Regions from separate parts of the Streptomyces sp. NPDC044106 genome, predicted to be linked through region 3. Evidence: riboswitches for the same ligand, from Rfam matches in the RefSeq annotation. Region 3 holds a riboswitch; each other region holds the start of a gene.

What was found. A riboswitch is a leader RNA that binds a small molecule or an ion and turns the genes downstream of it on or off. The one in region 3 is predicted to bind cobalamin.
Region 1: it holds a riboswitch for cobalamin, as region 3 does, so the genes downstream of both, AC07DI_RS00930 (ribonucleoside-diphosphate reductase subunit alpha) here and cobN (cobaltochelatase subunit CobN) in region 3, are expected to answer to the same signal.
Region 2: it holds a riboswitch for cobalamin, as region 3 does, so the genes downstream of both, AC07DI_RS31860 (energy-coupling factor ABC transporter permease) here and cobN (cobaltochelatase subunit CobN) in region 3, are expected to answer to the same signal.
Region 4: it holds a riboswitch for cobalamin, as region 3 does, so the genes downstream of both, AC07DI_RS13075 (ABC transporter substrate-binding protein) here and cobN (cobaltochelatase subunit CobN) in region 3, are expected to answer to the same signal.

Annotation. Positions count from the first base shown of each region.
Region 1 covers NZ_JBWKFZ010000001.1:199,137-202,887, reverse strand. Annotated here, with positions in the region: gene AC07DI_RS00930 (ribonucleoside-diphosphate reductase subunit alpha) at 1-1,338, opposite strand, end outside; cobalamin riboswitch at 1,469-1,591, opposite strand; gene AC07DI_RS00925 (GNAT family N-acetyltransferase) at 1,653-2,171, opposite strand; gene mctP (monocarboxylate uptake permease MctP) at 2,277-3,751, opposite strand, start outside.
Region 2 covers NZ_JBWKFZ010000022.1:38,911-42,661, forward strand. Annotated here, with positions in the region: gene AC07DI_RS31855 (PTS ascorbate transporter subunit IIC) at 1-1,435, shown strand, start outside; cobalamin riboswitch at 1,543-1,726, shown strand; gene AC07DI_RS31860 (energy-coupling factor ABC transporter permease) at 1,757-2,482, shown strand; gene AC07DI_RS31865 (energy-coupling factor ABC transporter substrate-binding protein) at 2,482-2,868, shown strand; gene cbiQ (cobalt ECF transporter T component CbiQ) at 2,875-3,624, shown strand; gene AC07DI_RS31875 (energy-coupling factor ABC transporter ATP-binding protein) at 3,621-3,751, shown strand, end outside.
Region 3 covers NZ_JBWKFZ010000005.1:227,895-231,645, forward strand. Annotated here, with positions in the region: gene cobN (cobaltochelatase subunit CobN) at 1-1,455, opposite strand, end outside; cobalamin riboswitch at 1,493-1,624, opposite strand; gene AC07DI_RS10665 (cobalamin biosynthesis protein CobG) at 1,745-3,223, shown strand; gene AC07DI_RS10670 (precorrin-8X methylmutase) at 3,220-3,751, shown strand, end outside.
Region 4 covers NZ_JBWKFZ010000006.1:291,678-295,428, forward strand. Annotated here, with positions in the region: gene AC07DI_RS13070 (FecCD family ABC transporter permease) at 1-578, opposite strand, end outside; gene AC07DI_RS13075 (ABC transporter substrate-binding protein) at 695-1,678, opposite strand; cobalamin riboswitch at 1,724-1,844, opposite strand; gene AC07DI_RS13080 (M67 family metallopeptidase) at 1,848-2,270, opposite strand; gene AC07DI_RS13085 (amino acid permease) at 2,358-3,751, opposite strand, start outside.

The sequences.
Region 1 (3,751 bases), on a different contig from region 3:
GGTGCAGAGGTTGGAGGAGTGCACGGTGTGACCGGGCTCGGCGGTCTGGTTCGCGGTGCGGTTGGCGGCGTCCTTGAAGGTCAGCCAGCCGTTGCCGGTCTGCGCGAGGGTGCGCATCATGCGGCCGTACAGCTCCCGCGCGGGCAGGGTCTTCTTCGCGAGCCCGGCGGCCTCCGCCGCGCGGTAGGCGGCGTCGAACTCCTCGCCCCACAGGTCGACGAGGTCGGGCACGTCGGAGGGCGAGAACAGCGACCAGTCCCGGTCGGCGGCGACCCGGCGCATGAACTCGTCGGGGATCCAGTGCGCGAGGTTGAGGTTGTGGGTGCGGCGCGCGTCCTCACCGGTGTTGTCGCGCAGCTCCAGGAACTCCTCGACGTCGGAGTGCCAGGTCTCCAGGTAGACCGCGGCGGCGCCCTTGCGGCGTCCGCCCTGGTTCACCGCGGCGACCGAGGCGTCCAGCGTCTTGAGGAACGGCACGATGCCGTTGGAGTGCCCGTTCGTGCCGCGGATCAGCGAGCCGCGGGAGCGGATGCGGGAGTACGAGAGGCCGATGCCCCCCGCGTGCTTGGAGAGCCGCGCGACCTGGTGGTAGCGGTCGTAGATGGAGTCGAGCTCGTCCAGGGGCGAGTCGAGGAGGTAGCAGGAGGACATCTGCGGGTGGCGGGTGCCGGAGTTGAAGAGCGTGGGGGAGGACGGCAGGTAGTCCAGGCGGCTCATCAGGCCGTACAGCGCGGCAACTTCGTCCACGGCCCGGACGCTGGAGTCCTCCGCGAGCCCGCTGGCGACGCGCAGCATGAAGTGCTGCGGCGTCTCGATGACCTGCCGGGTGATCGGGTGGCGCAGCAGGTAGCGGCTGTGCAGCGTGCGCAGGCCGAAGTAGCCGAAGCGGAAGTCGGCGCCGTCCGCGAGCGCGCTCTCCACGAGCGCGTCGAGCCGGGCCGCGTGTTCGGTGACGAAGGACGCCGTGCGGTCGGCGATCAGGCCCTCGCGGTGGCCGACCGCGATCGACTCGGTGAAGGAGCGCACGCCCTGGGTAGCGGCTTCCTCGCGGATGCCGATCGACAGGAGCCTGGCCGCGAGCTTGGAGTACGCCGGGTCCTCGGAGATGAGCCCCGCGGCCGCCTCGGTCGCGAGCTCCCTGAGCTCGGCCACGTCGGCCCGGGCGGAGCGGCCGCGCAGCGCGGCGGCGGCCACCCGGCCGGCGTCGGCGTCGGGGAGATCGGCGGTGAGGTCGGTCAGGGTGCGCAGCAGCGCGGTCCCTGGCGCGTCGGTACCCACAGTGCTGTCGGTGGGCTGCGGTGACAGCGCTGACGCAGGTTCGGCAGGCGCGATGGTCACGTGGAGCTCTCCCTCGCTCGGCTCTGGGCCTGGGGAGAGGACGGCACACACGGGCGCACCCGGGCAGGGTGGCGTACCGCGTCCACCGGCCCATTCCACGAGGCCCGGACGGTCGGCACCCGGGCCGGACGGCACGGGTGCACTGCCGGCAGGTCTTCGGACTCCGGGTACGACAAATGCGTACACGTACACCGTTGCGGGACAGTTCCGGACTTGCACCGGATTCCCCTGCGGCGACAGCGAGCATGAGCATACATCTTGTGCCGTGCTTCTGAAGCAGGCCCACATCTTGTGTCGGCTCGCATAGGCAGGGTCTAAGGTGCGGTCGGGAGTTCCAGCGCGTAGGTGAGCAGCGGCAGGCCCGGGATCGGGTACCAGTCGCGCTCCGGGGTGCGTATGAAGCCGAGACGTTCATAGAGCCGGTGGGCGGTGCGCATGGTGGGCGAGGAGGACAGCACGAGCCGGTCGCGGCCCGCGTCCCTGGACCGCTGGACGCAGTCCCGCACCAGGAGTTCGCCGATACCGCGGCCGCGCGCCGCGGGCGAGACCGCCAGCATGCGGATCTCCGTCTCGCCGTCCCGCGCGATGTCGGCCATGGGGCCGCCGGACGGCACGAAGGTCACGCCGCCGAGCAGCTCGCGGGAGGCCGCGTCGTCCGCCACGGCCACCAGGATCTCGGCGTGCGCCGCGCGCCCCGCCACGTCCCGCAGCACGGCCAGATAGCGGTCCTCCGCTCCGTGGTCCAGATGTCCGTCGTCGAGGTAGGCCCGCGCGGTGAGATCGCCCAGCGCCTCGTGCTCCGCGGGGTGTGCCCGCCTGATGGTGATGTCCATGGGGCGCAGTGTGCAACACGGGTACGACAAAGGGCCGCCGGTTTTCCGGCGGCCCAACGTCACTTGCGGGGACCGGCGTTGAGTGTCGGGTTCAAGGACAGGCTCTCAGTGCCCGGCGCCCGCGGTCGCCTTCGGCAGCTCCTGGACGACGCCGGGGTCGCCCGCGTCCGCCGTGTAGTCCTCCGGGGAGGTCTCGTCGATGCCGTCGGGGGCCTTCAGCGCCTTCAGGACGAAGGTGAGGACCACGGTCACGACCACATTCAGGATGAACGCGGTCAGGCCGATGTAGCCGATCTCGCCGATGCCGGGGATCTCGTCGGACGAGCCGCCGAAGTGCTTCTGGGTCGGCGAGGCGACGCCGTACGCCGCGAGCGTTCCGTACACCATGCCGACCGCCCAGCCGGCGAGCAGCGCCCAGCGGTGGAACCACCGGGTGAACAGGCCGCCGACCAGCGCGGGCATCGTCTGCAGGATCCAGATGCCGCCGAGCAGCTGGAAGTTGATCGCGACCGTTTTGTCCATCGTGAGGACGAAGACGAGCGCGCCCACCTTCACGAGCAGCGAGACCAGCTTGGAGACCCTGGTCTCCTGCTCGGGAGTCGCGTCCGGCTTGAGGAAGTCCTTGTAGATGTTCCTGGTGAAGAGGTTCGCGGCCGCGATCGACATGATCGCCGCAGGCACGAGCGCGCCGATGCCGATGGCGGCGAAGGCGACGCCGGTGAACCAGTCGGGGAACATGTTCTCGAACAGCTGCGGGATGGCCAGCTGGCCGTTCTCGACCTTGACCCCGGCCGCGATCGCCATGAACCCGAGCAGCGCCAGCAGGCCTAGCATCAGCGAGTAGAGCGGCAGGATCGTGGTGTTGCGGCGGATGACGTCGCGGCTCTTGGAGGAGAGCGTCGCGGTGATCGAGTGCGGGTACATGAACAGGGCGAGCGCGGAGCCGAGCGCGAGCGTGGCGTAGGTCCACTGACCGCCCCGGCCGGGCGCGAGGCCCGCGACGGGCTTGCCCGCCGCCTCGTTGGCCTTCGAGAACTTCTCGCCCGCCGCCTGGAAGATCTCGTCGAAGCCGCCCAGCTTGATCGGGATGTAGATGATCGCGACGGCGATGACGAGGTAGATCAGTCCGTCCTTCACGAACGCGATCAGCGCGGGCGCGCGCAGGCCGGACGAGTAGGTGTACGCGGCGAGCACCGCGAAGGCGATGAGCAGCGGCAGGTCCTTGATGAACCAGTTGGTGTCCGGGCCGCCGCCGACGCCCATGACGTCGAGCACGGCCTGGATGCCGACCAGTTGGAGCGCGATGTACGGCATCGTGGCGAGGATGCCGGTGACCGCGACGGCCAGCGAGAGCCCCTTGGAGCCGAAGCGTCCGCGCACGAAGTCCGAGGTCGTCACGTATCCGTGCTTGTGCGAGACGGACCAGAGCCGCGGCAGGAAGGTGAAGATCAGCGGATAGACGAGGATCGTGTACGGCACCGCGAAGAAGCCGGCCGCGCCCGCCGCGTAGATCGCCGCGGGGACGGCCACGAACGTGTACGCCGTGTAGAGGTCGCCGCCGAGCAGGAACCAGGTGACCC
Region 2 (3,751 bases), on a different contig from region 3:
GGCGACGCTCGGCTTCCTGCTCATCGGGGCGGGCGCCACGCTCGTCGTCGGCGCCCTCGCCCCGCTCGGCGAGATGATCCAGGGCGCGACCGGAGCGCACGGCGTGATCCCCACCAACGAGGCGATCGTCGGCATCGCGCAGCAGGAGTACGGCGCCCGCGTCGCCTGGCTGATGATCCTCGGGTTCGCCATCAGCCTGGCCCTCGCCCGCTTCACCCCCCTGCGCTACGTGTTCCTGACCGGGCATCACATGCTGTTCATGGCGACCCTGCTGACGATGGTCCTGGCCGTCGCGGGCCGGCCGTCATGGGTCGTGGTCGTCGTCGGCGGAGTCCTGCTCGGCATCCTGCTGGTGGCCCTGCCCGCCTTCGCACACCCCTGGACCAAGCGCGTCACCGGCAACGACAGCGTCGCGATCGGCCACTTCGGGACGGCCGGGTACATCGCGGCGGGCGCGACAGGGCAGTTGGTGGGCAGGCGCAGTCGCAGCACCGAGGAGATGAACCTCCCCGAAGGGCTGCGCTTCCTGCGCGACTCGATGGTGGCGACCGCCCTGTCGATGGTGCTGATCTACGTGATCATGTCCCTGGTCTTCCTCGGGAAGGTGGGAAAGGAGGAGGCGTTCAAGGCGTTCGGCGAGCACGGGGCCGCGGGCGCGAGCGGTGTCGGCGACTACGTCATGCAGTCGGTCATGCAGGGCCTGCAGTTCGGCATCGCCGTCGCCGTGATCCTCTTCGGTGTCCGCACGATCCTCGGTGAACTCGTCCCCGCCTTCCAGGGCATCGCCCGCAAACTGGTGCCCGGCGCGGTGCCCTCCCTCGACGCGCCCATCGTCTTCCCCTATGCACAGAACGCCGTCCTGGTCGGCTTCATCGCCAGCTTCACCGGCGGTCTTGTCAGCCTCGGCCTGCTCGCCTGGGTCTTCCACCCGGCCTTCGGCCTCGCCCTCGTCCTGCCCGGCCTCGTCCCGCACTTCTTCACCGGCGGCGCGGCGGGCGTCTACGGCAACGCGACCGGCGGCCGTCGCGGCGCGGCCCTCGGCGCCTTCGTCAACGGCGTCCTCATCACCCTCCTGCCCGCCCTCCTCCTGAAGGTCCTCGGCGCCTTCGGCGAGGAGAACACGACCTTCGGCGACGCCGACTTCGGCTGGTTCGGCACGCTCACCGGCTACGCGGCCAAGACGGGCGGGACCGGCGGAGTCGTCCTGATGCTGCTGCTCGGCGCGGCGGTCCTGCTCGGCGCGGTCGTCTTCCAGAAGCGCGTCGTGGAGACCGGCTGGGACCCCGGAGCCCACCGCGACGCCCTGCTCCCCGCGCACAGGGCGGGCTTGCCGTCGGCGACCGGGACCGCCGCGGGTTCACCCGTTGCGTACGCGAAGATCGCGCCTCCGCGCGGTGCCCCGAAGCCGCCCCCGCCCCCGGACGACCGGCCCTGAGCAATGCCCGTGTACAGCCTCTGAACAGGGGCGCACGCGGTGGTACACGCGCCCGCGTCTGCCACCCCCACCACCATGGCGCGAGTTGTCAGCAGATCAGTTGCGCACTAATGTCACCACGCCTTGGTGCTCGGGAAATCCGGTGTGATGCCGGTGCGGCCCTCGCCACTGTGATCGGGAAGTCCGGCTCCAGCCCTCGCGGCAGCCACTGGGTGCACACGTACCCGGGAAGGCGGAGTCCGGTCGGTACGACCCGTCAGCCAGGAGACCGGCCAGGGCGCGTTGTCCATCCACGAGGTGCTGGAGAGGGTCTGCCGAGCCATGCACATAGCCGAGGGTTTCCTCCCGCCGGCGCACGCGATCGCCTGGGGCGTAGCGTCCGCGCCGTTCGTCGTCCACGGAGTCCGCTCCCTGACCCGTGAGGTCAAGGAGCACCCGGAGAGCACCCTGCTCCTCGGCGCCTCCGGGGCCTTTACTTTTGTCCTTTCCGCACTGAAGATCCCGTCCGTCACGGGCAGTTGCTCGCACCCGACGGGAACCGGGCTCGGAGCGATCCTGTTCCGGCCACCCATCATGACGGTGCTCGGCACCATCACCCTGCTCTTCCAGGCCCTGCTGCTCGCCCACGGCGGCCTCACCACCCTGGGCGCCAACGTGTTCTCGATGGCGATCGTGGGGCCCTGGGCCGGATACGCGGTCTACCGGCTCCTCAAGCGGTACGACGTGCCGCTCATGGTCGCCGTGTTCTTCGGGGCGTTCGTCGCCGACCTGTCCACGTACTGCGTCACCAGTGTCCAGCTGGCGCTCGCCTTCCCCGACCCCAGCAGCGGGTTCCTCGGCGCGCTGGGGAAGTTCGGCGGCATCTTCGCCGTCACCCAGATCCCCCTCGCGGTCAGCGAAGGACTGCTCACCGTCCTGGTGATGCGGCTGCTCGTGCAGTCCAGCAAGGGCGAGCTGACCCGGCTCGGCGTGCTGCTGCAGGGCAAGCGGAAGCAGACCGTGACGACGACGACCACGACCACTACGGAGACGGGGGCCAGCGCCTGATGAGCCGGAACGCGAAGATCAACATCCTGCTGCTCGTCGTCGTCGCCGCGCTCGCGGTGCTGCCCCTGGCCCTCGGGCTCGGCGACGACAAGGAAGAACCGTTCACCGGCGCCGACTCGCAGGCCGAGACGGCGATCACCGAGATCGAGCCGGACTACAAGCCGTGGTTCTCCCCGCTGTACGAACCCCCGTCCGGGGAGATCGAATCGGCGCTGTTCGCCCTGCAGGCGGCCCTCGGCGCCGGTGTGCTCGCGTACTACTTCGGGCTGCGCAAGGGGCGCCGCCAGGGCGCGGAGCCGGCGCGAACTCAGCAGGAGCGGACGGAGCAGGCGGCCGGTACGCAGGCCGACGCCGAGGGCGCCCGGCCCGAGACCGAGCAGGTCTGATCCGGCGTGCTGCCCATCGACGCGGCGGCGCACAGCAGTCGCTGGCGCCGCCGCCACCCCGTGGACAAGGCCGTGCTCGGGCTCGGCCTCACCGTCCTGGCCATCTCGCTGCCGCCCTGGCCGGGCGCCGCGCTCGTCCTGGTCACCGCGCTCGTCCTGCTGCTCGGCCCCGCGGGCGTGCCCCCTCGCAAACTGTGGCGCGCCTACCGGGTGCCGCTCGGCTTCTGTGTCACCGGCGCGCTGACGCTGCTCGTCCAACTCGGCGGTCCCGACGGATTCGTCACGTTCGCCGACGGCGGCCCGGCGCGCGCGGGCGGCCTCCTCCTGCGCACCTCCGCGGCCTCCCTCGGCGTGCTCCTCTTCGCCTTCACCACACCGATGTCGGACCTGTTGCCCCGGCTGGTGAAGGCGGGCGTGCCCGCACCGGTCGTGGACGTGGCACTCGTCACTTACCGGATGAGCTTCCTGCTCCTCGACTCCATGAGCCGGATCCGGCAGGCCCAGGCCGCCCGGCTCGGTCACACCACTCGCGCCGCCACCTGGCGTTCCCTGGCCGGTCTCGGCGCCACCGCGTTCGTGCGGGCCTTCGACCGGGCGAGCCGTCTGCAGGCCGGGCTCGCGGGACGCGGCTATGACGGCACACTGCGCGTCCTCGTGCCCGACGCCCGCATCTCGCGGCCCTTCGTGGCCGTCGGCGCGGCACTCCTCGTGGGCCTGGTGGCCCTCACCCTCGTACTGGAAAGGTTCCTGCCATGACCGAGCCGAGGGTTCTGCGCGAGCCGGGCGCCCGCGGCGGACCGGGCGACCCGGTGGTCGCCCTGCGCGCCGCGTCCTACGCGTACGAGGACGGGCCCACCGTGCTCAGCGGCCTCGACTTCGATGT
Region 3 (3,751 bases):
CTCGCCGAAGCCGCGCGGCGGCTGGATGAGGATGAGGAGGTTCCCGCGGCGCAGGGCGGCGAGCACGATGTCGCCCTCCGGGTCGCCGCCGTTGCCCACGCGCGAGCGGTCGAGGAACATCTCCCCGGGCGGCGGACCCCAGTGGCCCTCGACGGACTCGCGCAGCTCGGCGGGGAGCGTCGCGTACCACCGCTTGTAGTCGGCGGCGGGGATGCGGACCGGGTTGGCGGCGAGCTGCTCCTCGGTCAGCCACTCCTGGTCGTGGCCGCCCGCGTCGATGAGCGCGCGGATCAGCTCGTCGCCGTCACCGGAGACCAGGCCGGGGATGTCGGCCTCGGGGCCGAAGTCGTACCCCTCGGCGCGCAGCCGGCGCAGGAGCGCCACGGCGGACGCGGGGGTGTCGAGGCCGACCGCGTTGCCGATGCGGGAGTGCTTGGTCGGGTACGCGGAGAGCACCAGGGCCAGGCGCTTGTCGGCGGCCGGGATGTGCTTCAGACGCGCGTGCCGTACGGCGATCCCGGCGACGCGGGCCGCGCGCTCGGCGTCCGCCACGTATGCGGGGAGCCCGTCCTCGTCGATCTCCTTGAAGGAGAAGGGCACCGTGATGAGGCGGCCGTCGAACTCCGGGACGGCGATCTGGCTCGCGGCGTCCAGCGGCGACACGCCCTCGTCGTTGTCCTGCCAGGCCGAGCGCGACCCGGTCAGGCAGAGCGCCTGGAGGATCGGCACGTCGAGGCCGGTCAGCGCGCCCGCGTCCCACGACTCGTCGTCGCCGCCCGCCGACGCCTGCGCGGGCTTGGTGCCGCCCGCCGCGAGGACCGTCGTCACGATGGCGTCGGCGGCCCGCAGCTCGTCGATCAGCTCCGGCTCGGGGGCGCGCAGCGAAGCCACGTACAGCGGCATCGGGCGGGCGCCCGCGTCCTCGATGGCGCTGCACAGGTCGTCGACGAACGCGGTGTTGCCGCTCATGTGGTGGGCGCGGTAGTAGAGCACCGCCACCGTCGGCCCCTCGACGGGGCGCGCGGTGCGCTCCAGCGGGCCCCAGGACGGCGCGGGCGCGGGCGGCTCGAAACCGTGGCCGGTGAGCAGCACGGTGTCGGAGAGGAAGCGGGCCAGCTGCTCCAGGTTGGCGGGGCCGCCGTGCGCGAGGTAGGCGTGCGCCTCGGCGGCGATGCCGATCGGCACGGTGGAGGAGGCCATCAGCTGGGCGTCGGGGGCCTGTTCACCGGTGAGCACGACGACCGGGAGGCCGGTGGCGATGAGCTGGTCCAGGCCGTCCTGCCAGGCGCGTACGCCGCCGAGGAGGCGTACGACGACGAGGTCGACGCCGTCGAGCAGGCCGGGAAGAGTGTCCAGGTCCAGGCGGGAGGGGTTGGCGAACCGGTAGTCGACCGGGCCCCCCGCCGCGCGGGCGCTGAGCAGGTCGGTGTCGGAGGTCGACAACAGCAGAAGCATGCGGGCGCAGGCCTTCCTCGGGGTGTCCGCGCCCCGGGTGGTCGTATGGACGGCAGGAGTTCCTGGCTCACCCCACGCGGGTGGGGCTCACAGTGGCGGGACCGCGCCGGATTCGCACCGGGCTTCCTCCCCAGGGTCCTGGTGGACCCACGCCGTCGCTGGCGTCGACGGACTTGGTAGCCCGCCGCCTGCATAGTAAGTCCTGCCCGCCGCGAGCGGTGCGGCCACCTGCCGGGACGGCCCGTCTCGGGAGGCGACCGGCCGGAACCGCGTGGGTATGCTCGCCGCCATGCCGCCCACCCGAGCTCCCTCCCCAGACCAGGGCGAATCCCTCATACGCGACCGGGGCGACGCCTGCCCCGGAGCCCTTCGCCTGCACCTCGCCGACGACGGCAGGCTCGCCCGACTCCGCCTGCCCGGCGGCCTTTTGACGGCCCGTCAGGCGACCGTGCTCGGAGTCGCGGCGGAGCGTCTCGCGGACGGGAACCTCAGCGTCACCTCGCGCGGCAACATCGAGCTGCGCGGCCTCGGCGAGGCGTGCGGCGGCGAACTCTCCCACCTGCTCGCGGACGCGGGCCTGCTGCCTTCCGAGCGGCACGAACGCGTGCGGAACGTGGTGGCATCGCCGCTCGCGGGAACCGACGGACTCGGCCACGCCGACGTGCAGTTGTGGGCCCGCGAGCTGGACGGACTCCTCTGCGCGGAGGAGTGGACGACGGCGCTCTCCGGCCGCTTCCTGTTCGCCCTGGACGACGGGCGCGGGGACGTGGCGGGCCTCGGCGCGGATGTGACCTTGATCGCAGAATCGGACGGGGCGGTGGGGGCGGACGGGACGGCGGGTGCGGGTCGCGCGGTGCGATCCGGTGGGGCGGTGCGCTCCGGTGGAACGGCCGTCGTACGCCTCGGGAGGCACGCCTTCCGGGTCGCAGGCGCCGACGCCCCCCGCGCCGCCCTCGCGGCGGCCCGCGCCTTCCTCGACGCCGCGCGCGAGGCGGGCAACGGGGCCTGGCGGGTACGGGAGCTTCCCGACGGGCAGCGGGTGGAGGTGGCGCGGGCGCTGACGCGGGCGGGGGTCGCGGCGGAGCCGGTCGCGGTTCCGGGGATGCCTGTCGGCGCCCCGGAGTCGCCGGGCGCCGCCCCGAAGATGCCGGTCACGGCCCCGGAGGTGCCGGTTGGTGCCCGGGAGATGCCGGTCGCTGCCCGGGGAATGCCCGTCGCCGCCCCGCCCGTCCCCGGCGTCACCGGTCACGCCGTGGTCGTCAACGCACCCCTCGGCCGTGTCACCGCGGCCCAGTGGCGGGCCCTCCTCCCGCTGCCCGCCGACGAGCTGCGCGTCACCCCGTGGCGCGGCTTCGTGCTGCCCGGCTTCGCCGACGGAGCGGCGGCCCGTGAGCGCCTCGCCGCACTGGCCGAGGCCGGTTACGTCACCGCCCCCGGCTCGCCCTGGTCCGGCGTCGGCGCCTGCACCGGCCGCCCCGGCTGCGCCAAGTCGCTCGCCGACGTCCGCGCGGACGCCGTGCCGGGCCACGGCGGACTGCCCGTCCACTGGTCCGGCTGCGAGCGGCGGTGCGGGCACCCGCACGGCGACTGGGTCGACGTCCTCGCCATCGGCGACGGCCGCTACGAGGTGACGGTGCGCACCGGCGCCTCGGCGGTGCCCGTGACGGGCGACACCCTGGCCGGGACGGTCACCGCAGCACGTACGACTTCGACAAGCACCCCTTCCGCAAACAGCCCTTCCGCAAGCACTCCAACGGCCACGAGATGAGCGAGAGCACAGTGTTCGACTACGAGAAGGACGGCGCGGCGATCTACCGCGAGTCCTTTGCCACCATCCGGGCGGAGGCCGACCTCCAGGGCCTGCCCGCCGACGTCAGCCAGGTCGCGGTCCGGATGATCCACGCCTGCGGGATGGTCGACCTCGTGAAGGATCTCGCCCACAGCCCGCGGGTGATCGCGGACGCGCGCAAGGCCCTGCGCGACGGCGCGCCGATCCTGTGCGACGCGAACATGGTCGCGAGCGGCGTCACGCGCAAGCGGCTGCCCGCCGACAACGACGTGATCTGCACCCTCGCCGACCCGTCCGTGCCGGACCTCGCGGCGCGGCTCGGTACCACCCGCAGCGCCGCCGCGCTCGAACTGTGGCGCGACCGCCTCGAAGGCTCCGTCGTCGCCATCGGCAACGCGCCCACCGCGCTCTTCCGCCTCCTGGAGATGATCGAGGAGGGCGCGCCGCGCCCGGCCGCCGTCCTCGGCATCCCGGTCGGCTTCGTCGGCGCCGCCGAGTCCAAGGACG
Region 4 (3,751 bases), on a different contig from region 3:
CGGGCGCTGCCGAGGCCGCCGAGCGTCCAGTAGAGGACTTCCTTGAGGTGGTCCGCGCTGTCGGCGGTGACCAGGATGAGGCTGGTCAGCGCGGTCAGGATGTACGAGACGGCGACGCCCGCGAGGATCAGCCGGCCAGTGGCGAAGCCGCCGCCCCCGCTTCTGGCCAGGGTGTAGACGAGGACGAGCGAGAGCAGGGCACCCGCGAAGGCGGCGGCCGGGATGGTGACGGTGGTCGACAGGGCGGCGCCGAGGCCGAAGACGCCGCCGAGCACGATGGCGCAGACGGCGCCCACCGAGGCTCCGGAGGAGACGCCCAGCAGGAACGGGTCCGCGAGGGGGTTGCGGACGAGGGCCTGGAGGACGGCGCCGATGACTGCGAGGCCGCCTCCGACGGTGGCTCCGAGGATGACTCTCGGGAGTCTTACGTCGAGGACGATGGTTCTGAACGGGGAGGGTTCCGCTCGGCCGGTGAGGATCTCCATGACGTGGGCCGGGGGGATCCGCACGGAGCCGAGTGCGAGACCGGCGAGGGCGGTGGCCGCCAGGGTTGCGGTGAGGACGGTCAGTATCGTCAGGTGCCGCCCCCGTGAGCTCGGCCCATCGCCCTTCGGGCTCGTCCTCAAACGCCGGACGGGCTGGATGATCCGCCCCACGCGCTGGGTGATCCGCCCCACGCGCTGAATGGTCCGGCTCACAGCTGCGCCGCCAGCTTCCTCACCGCCTCCGGTGCTCGTACGCCCGTGACCACGTCCGACAGGCGCAGGACCGCGAAGTTCTCGTTCTTGATGGCGGGGACGTCCTGGAGGGCCGGGTCGTCGAGGAGGCGCTTCTTCTTCTGGGTGACGGTGGTGGCGCCGTAGTCGAGGATCAGGATCGTTTCGGGCTTGCGCTCGACGACCTTCTCCCAGGACGCGTCGGTGAAGGACTTGTTCACGTCGGCGAAGACGTTGTGGCCGCCCGCCCGCTCGACGATGTCGTTGCCGATGCCCCGGCCGCCCGCCGTGAACGCGGTCTTGTCGCCGCTGTCGTAGACGAAGACGGAGCGGGGCTTCTCACCCTTGGACCGGGACCGTGACTTCTCCGCGGTGGCGGCCAGTTCGCGGCGGGCGGCGCTCACCCATTTCTCGGCCCGCGCCCGCACCCCGAACGTGGCGCCGACCTCGCGGACCTCGCGGTAGACATCGTCCATGGAGACGGGGTGCCCGGCGCAGCCCTCGATGTTGAGGCGGCTGTCGATGCCGGACTTGGCGAGGGCCGAGCGGCTGCGTCCGTCACCGGCGAGGAAGGCGCTCGCGTAACCGCCGTACACGTAGTCGGGGTTGGCGGAGAGCAGCTTCTCGTAGGAGGGGTACTCCTTGGCGATCACCGGGATCGACTCGTACGCCTTCTTGTACTTCGGCAGGACCTCGTCGTCGAGGTAGGCGGTACCGGCCAGCCGGTCCTTCAGGCCGAGTTCCAGCATCACTTCGGTGGCGTGCTGGTTCATGGTGACGGCGCGCTTCGGGGGTGCGTCGTACGTCGTCCGCACGCCGCAGTTGGTGACGGTGTACGGGAATCCGGCGGCCTTGGTGGCGGGCCCGGAGTCGTCGTCCGCCGCCGAGGTGGAGCAGGCGGCGAGCGGGGCGAGCAGGGCGGCCGTGACGAGGGCGCGCAGGGGCCGGTGGGACCGGGGCATGACGGAACTGCCTCCTCCAGGGGATTTCCGCGTCCCCTGCGTTGCGTGGGAGGAAGGCGGCAGGTCAGTTCCTGACTCCCCCGCCCCAACTATGGGGTGGGGTCACAGTGGCGGGACCGTGCCGGGTTCGCACCGGCTTCCTGGCTCCTGCCGCCCTCGTTGGTAAAGATCAGTATGCCTGTACGACCTTTACCTCTTCCTCGGTGACCTCGCCGTCCACGATGCGGTACGAGCGGAACTGGAAGGGGCCCGGGCCGTCGGTGTCCGCCGTGGAGACCAGGACGTAGTGGGCGCCGGGCTCGTTGGCGTAGGTGATGTCGGTGCGCGAGGGGTAGGCCTCGGTGGCCGTGTGCGAGTGGTAGACGATCACGGGCTCCTCGTCGCGGTCGTCCATCTCGCGGTAGAGCTTCAGCAGGTCACCCGAGTCGAACTCGTAGAACGTGGGCGAGCGCGCGGCGTTCAGCATGGGGATGAACCGCTCGGGGCGGCCGGTGCCCGCCGGGCCCGCGACGACGCCGCAGGCCTCGTCGGGGTGGTCCTGGCGCGCGTGCGCGACGATCTGGTCGTGGAGGGCCTGGGTGAGGGTCAGCATGGGAGTCAGGATAAGCAGAGGGCCCGCGCCGTACCGAAGTGTGGTACGGGCGGGCCCGAATGCTGGACAACGCTCTGGGAAGCGGTGTCAGTCCTTCCCGACCGGCGTGCTGTCGGCGGTGACCGAGCCGTCGACAGCGGTCTTGCGCTTGTTGAAGGCGGCCGCCTGCGGGTTGCGGCTCTTGAGCACCAGGTACGACACCGTCAGGATCGCGGCCCAGACCGGGGCGGCGTACAGCGAGACCCGGTTGTCCTTGTCGATGCCCATCATCACGATGACCATGCCGATGAAGAGCAGCGCGAACCAGCTGGTGTACGGGGCACCGGGCGCCCGGAAGGTGGACTGCGGCAGCTCGCCGCGGTCGGCCTTGCGGCGGTAGCGGATCTGGCAGGCGAGGATCATGATCCAGGCCCACATACCGGAGATGGTCGCGAAGGAGACGACGTAGGTGAACGCCTTGCCGGGCCACTGGTAGTTGATCCAGACGCCGACCAGCATGCACGCGGCGGAGGCCGTGGTGCCGATCAGCGGCAGGCCGTTCTTCGTGAGCTTGGTGAAGAACTTCGGGCCCTGGCCGTTGAGCGCCAGGTCGCGCAGCATGCGGCCGGTGGAGTACATGCCGGAGTTGCAGGAGGAGAGCGCGGCGGTGAGGACCACGAAGTTCACGATGGCGGCGCCGACGCCGAGGCCCATCTTCTCGAAGGCGGCGACGAACGGCGAGACGTCGGGCTTGAACGTCGTCCACGGGACGACCGACAGGATCATGATGAGCGCGCCGACGTAGAAGACGGCGATGCGCCACGGCACGGTGTTGATGGCCTTGGGCAGGACGGTCTTCGGGTCCTTGGACTCGCCCGCGGTGACGCCGACGAGCTCGACGGCGAGGAAGGCGAACATCACGATCTGGAGCGTCATCAGCGTGGAGCCGATGCCGTTGGGGAAGAAGCCACCCTCGTCCCACAGGTGGGTCACGGAGGCGGTGTCACCGGCGTCGGAGAAGCCGATGGTGAGGATGCCGACGCAGATCAGGATCATGCCGATGATGGCGGTGACCTTGACCATCGAGAACCAGAACTCCAGCTCGCCGAAGAGCTTCACGGAGATGAGGTTCGCGCCGTACAGGATGACGGTGAAGACGAGCGCGTACGCCCATTGCGGGAAGGAGTCGTGGGTCCAGTACTGCATGTACTGGGCGGCCGCGGTGACTTCCGTGATGCCGGTGACGACCCAGAAGAGCCAGTACGTCCAGCCGGTCACGAAGCCGAAGAACGGGCCCATGAACTCGCGTGCGTACTCCGAGAAGGAGCCGGACACGGGCCGGTACATGAGGAGCTCGCCGAGCGCCCGCATGATGAAGAAGATGACGAGGCCCGCGATGGCGTACGCCAGGATGAGGCTGGGCCCCGCCTTGTGAATGGCCTTGCCCGCGCCGAGGAACAGGCCGGTGCCGATGGCACCGCCGATCGCGATCATCTGGATCT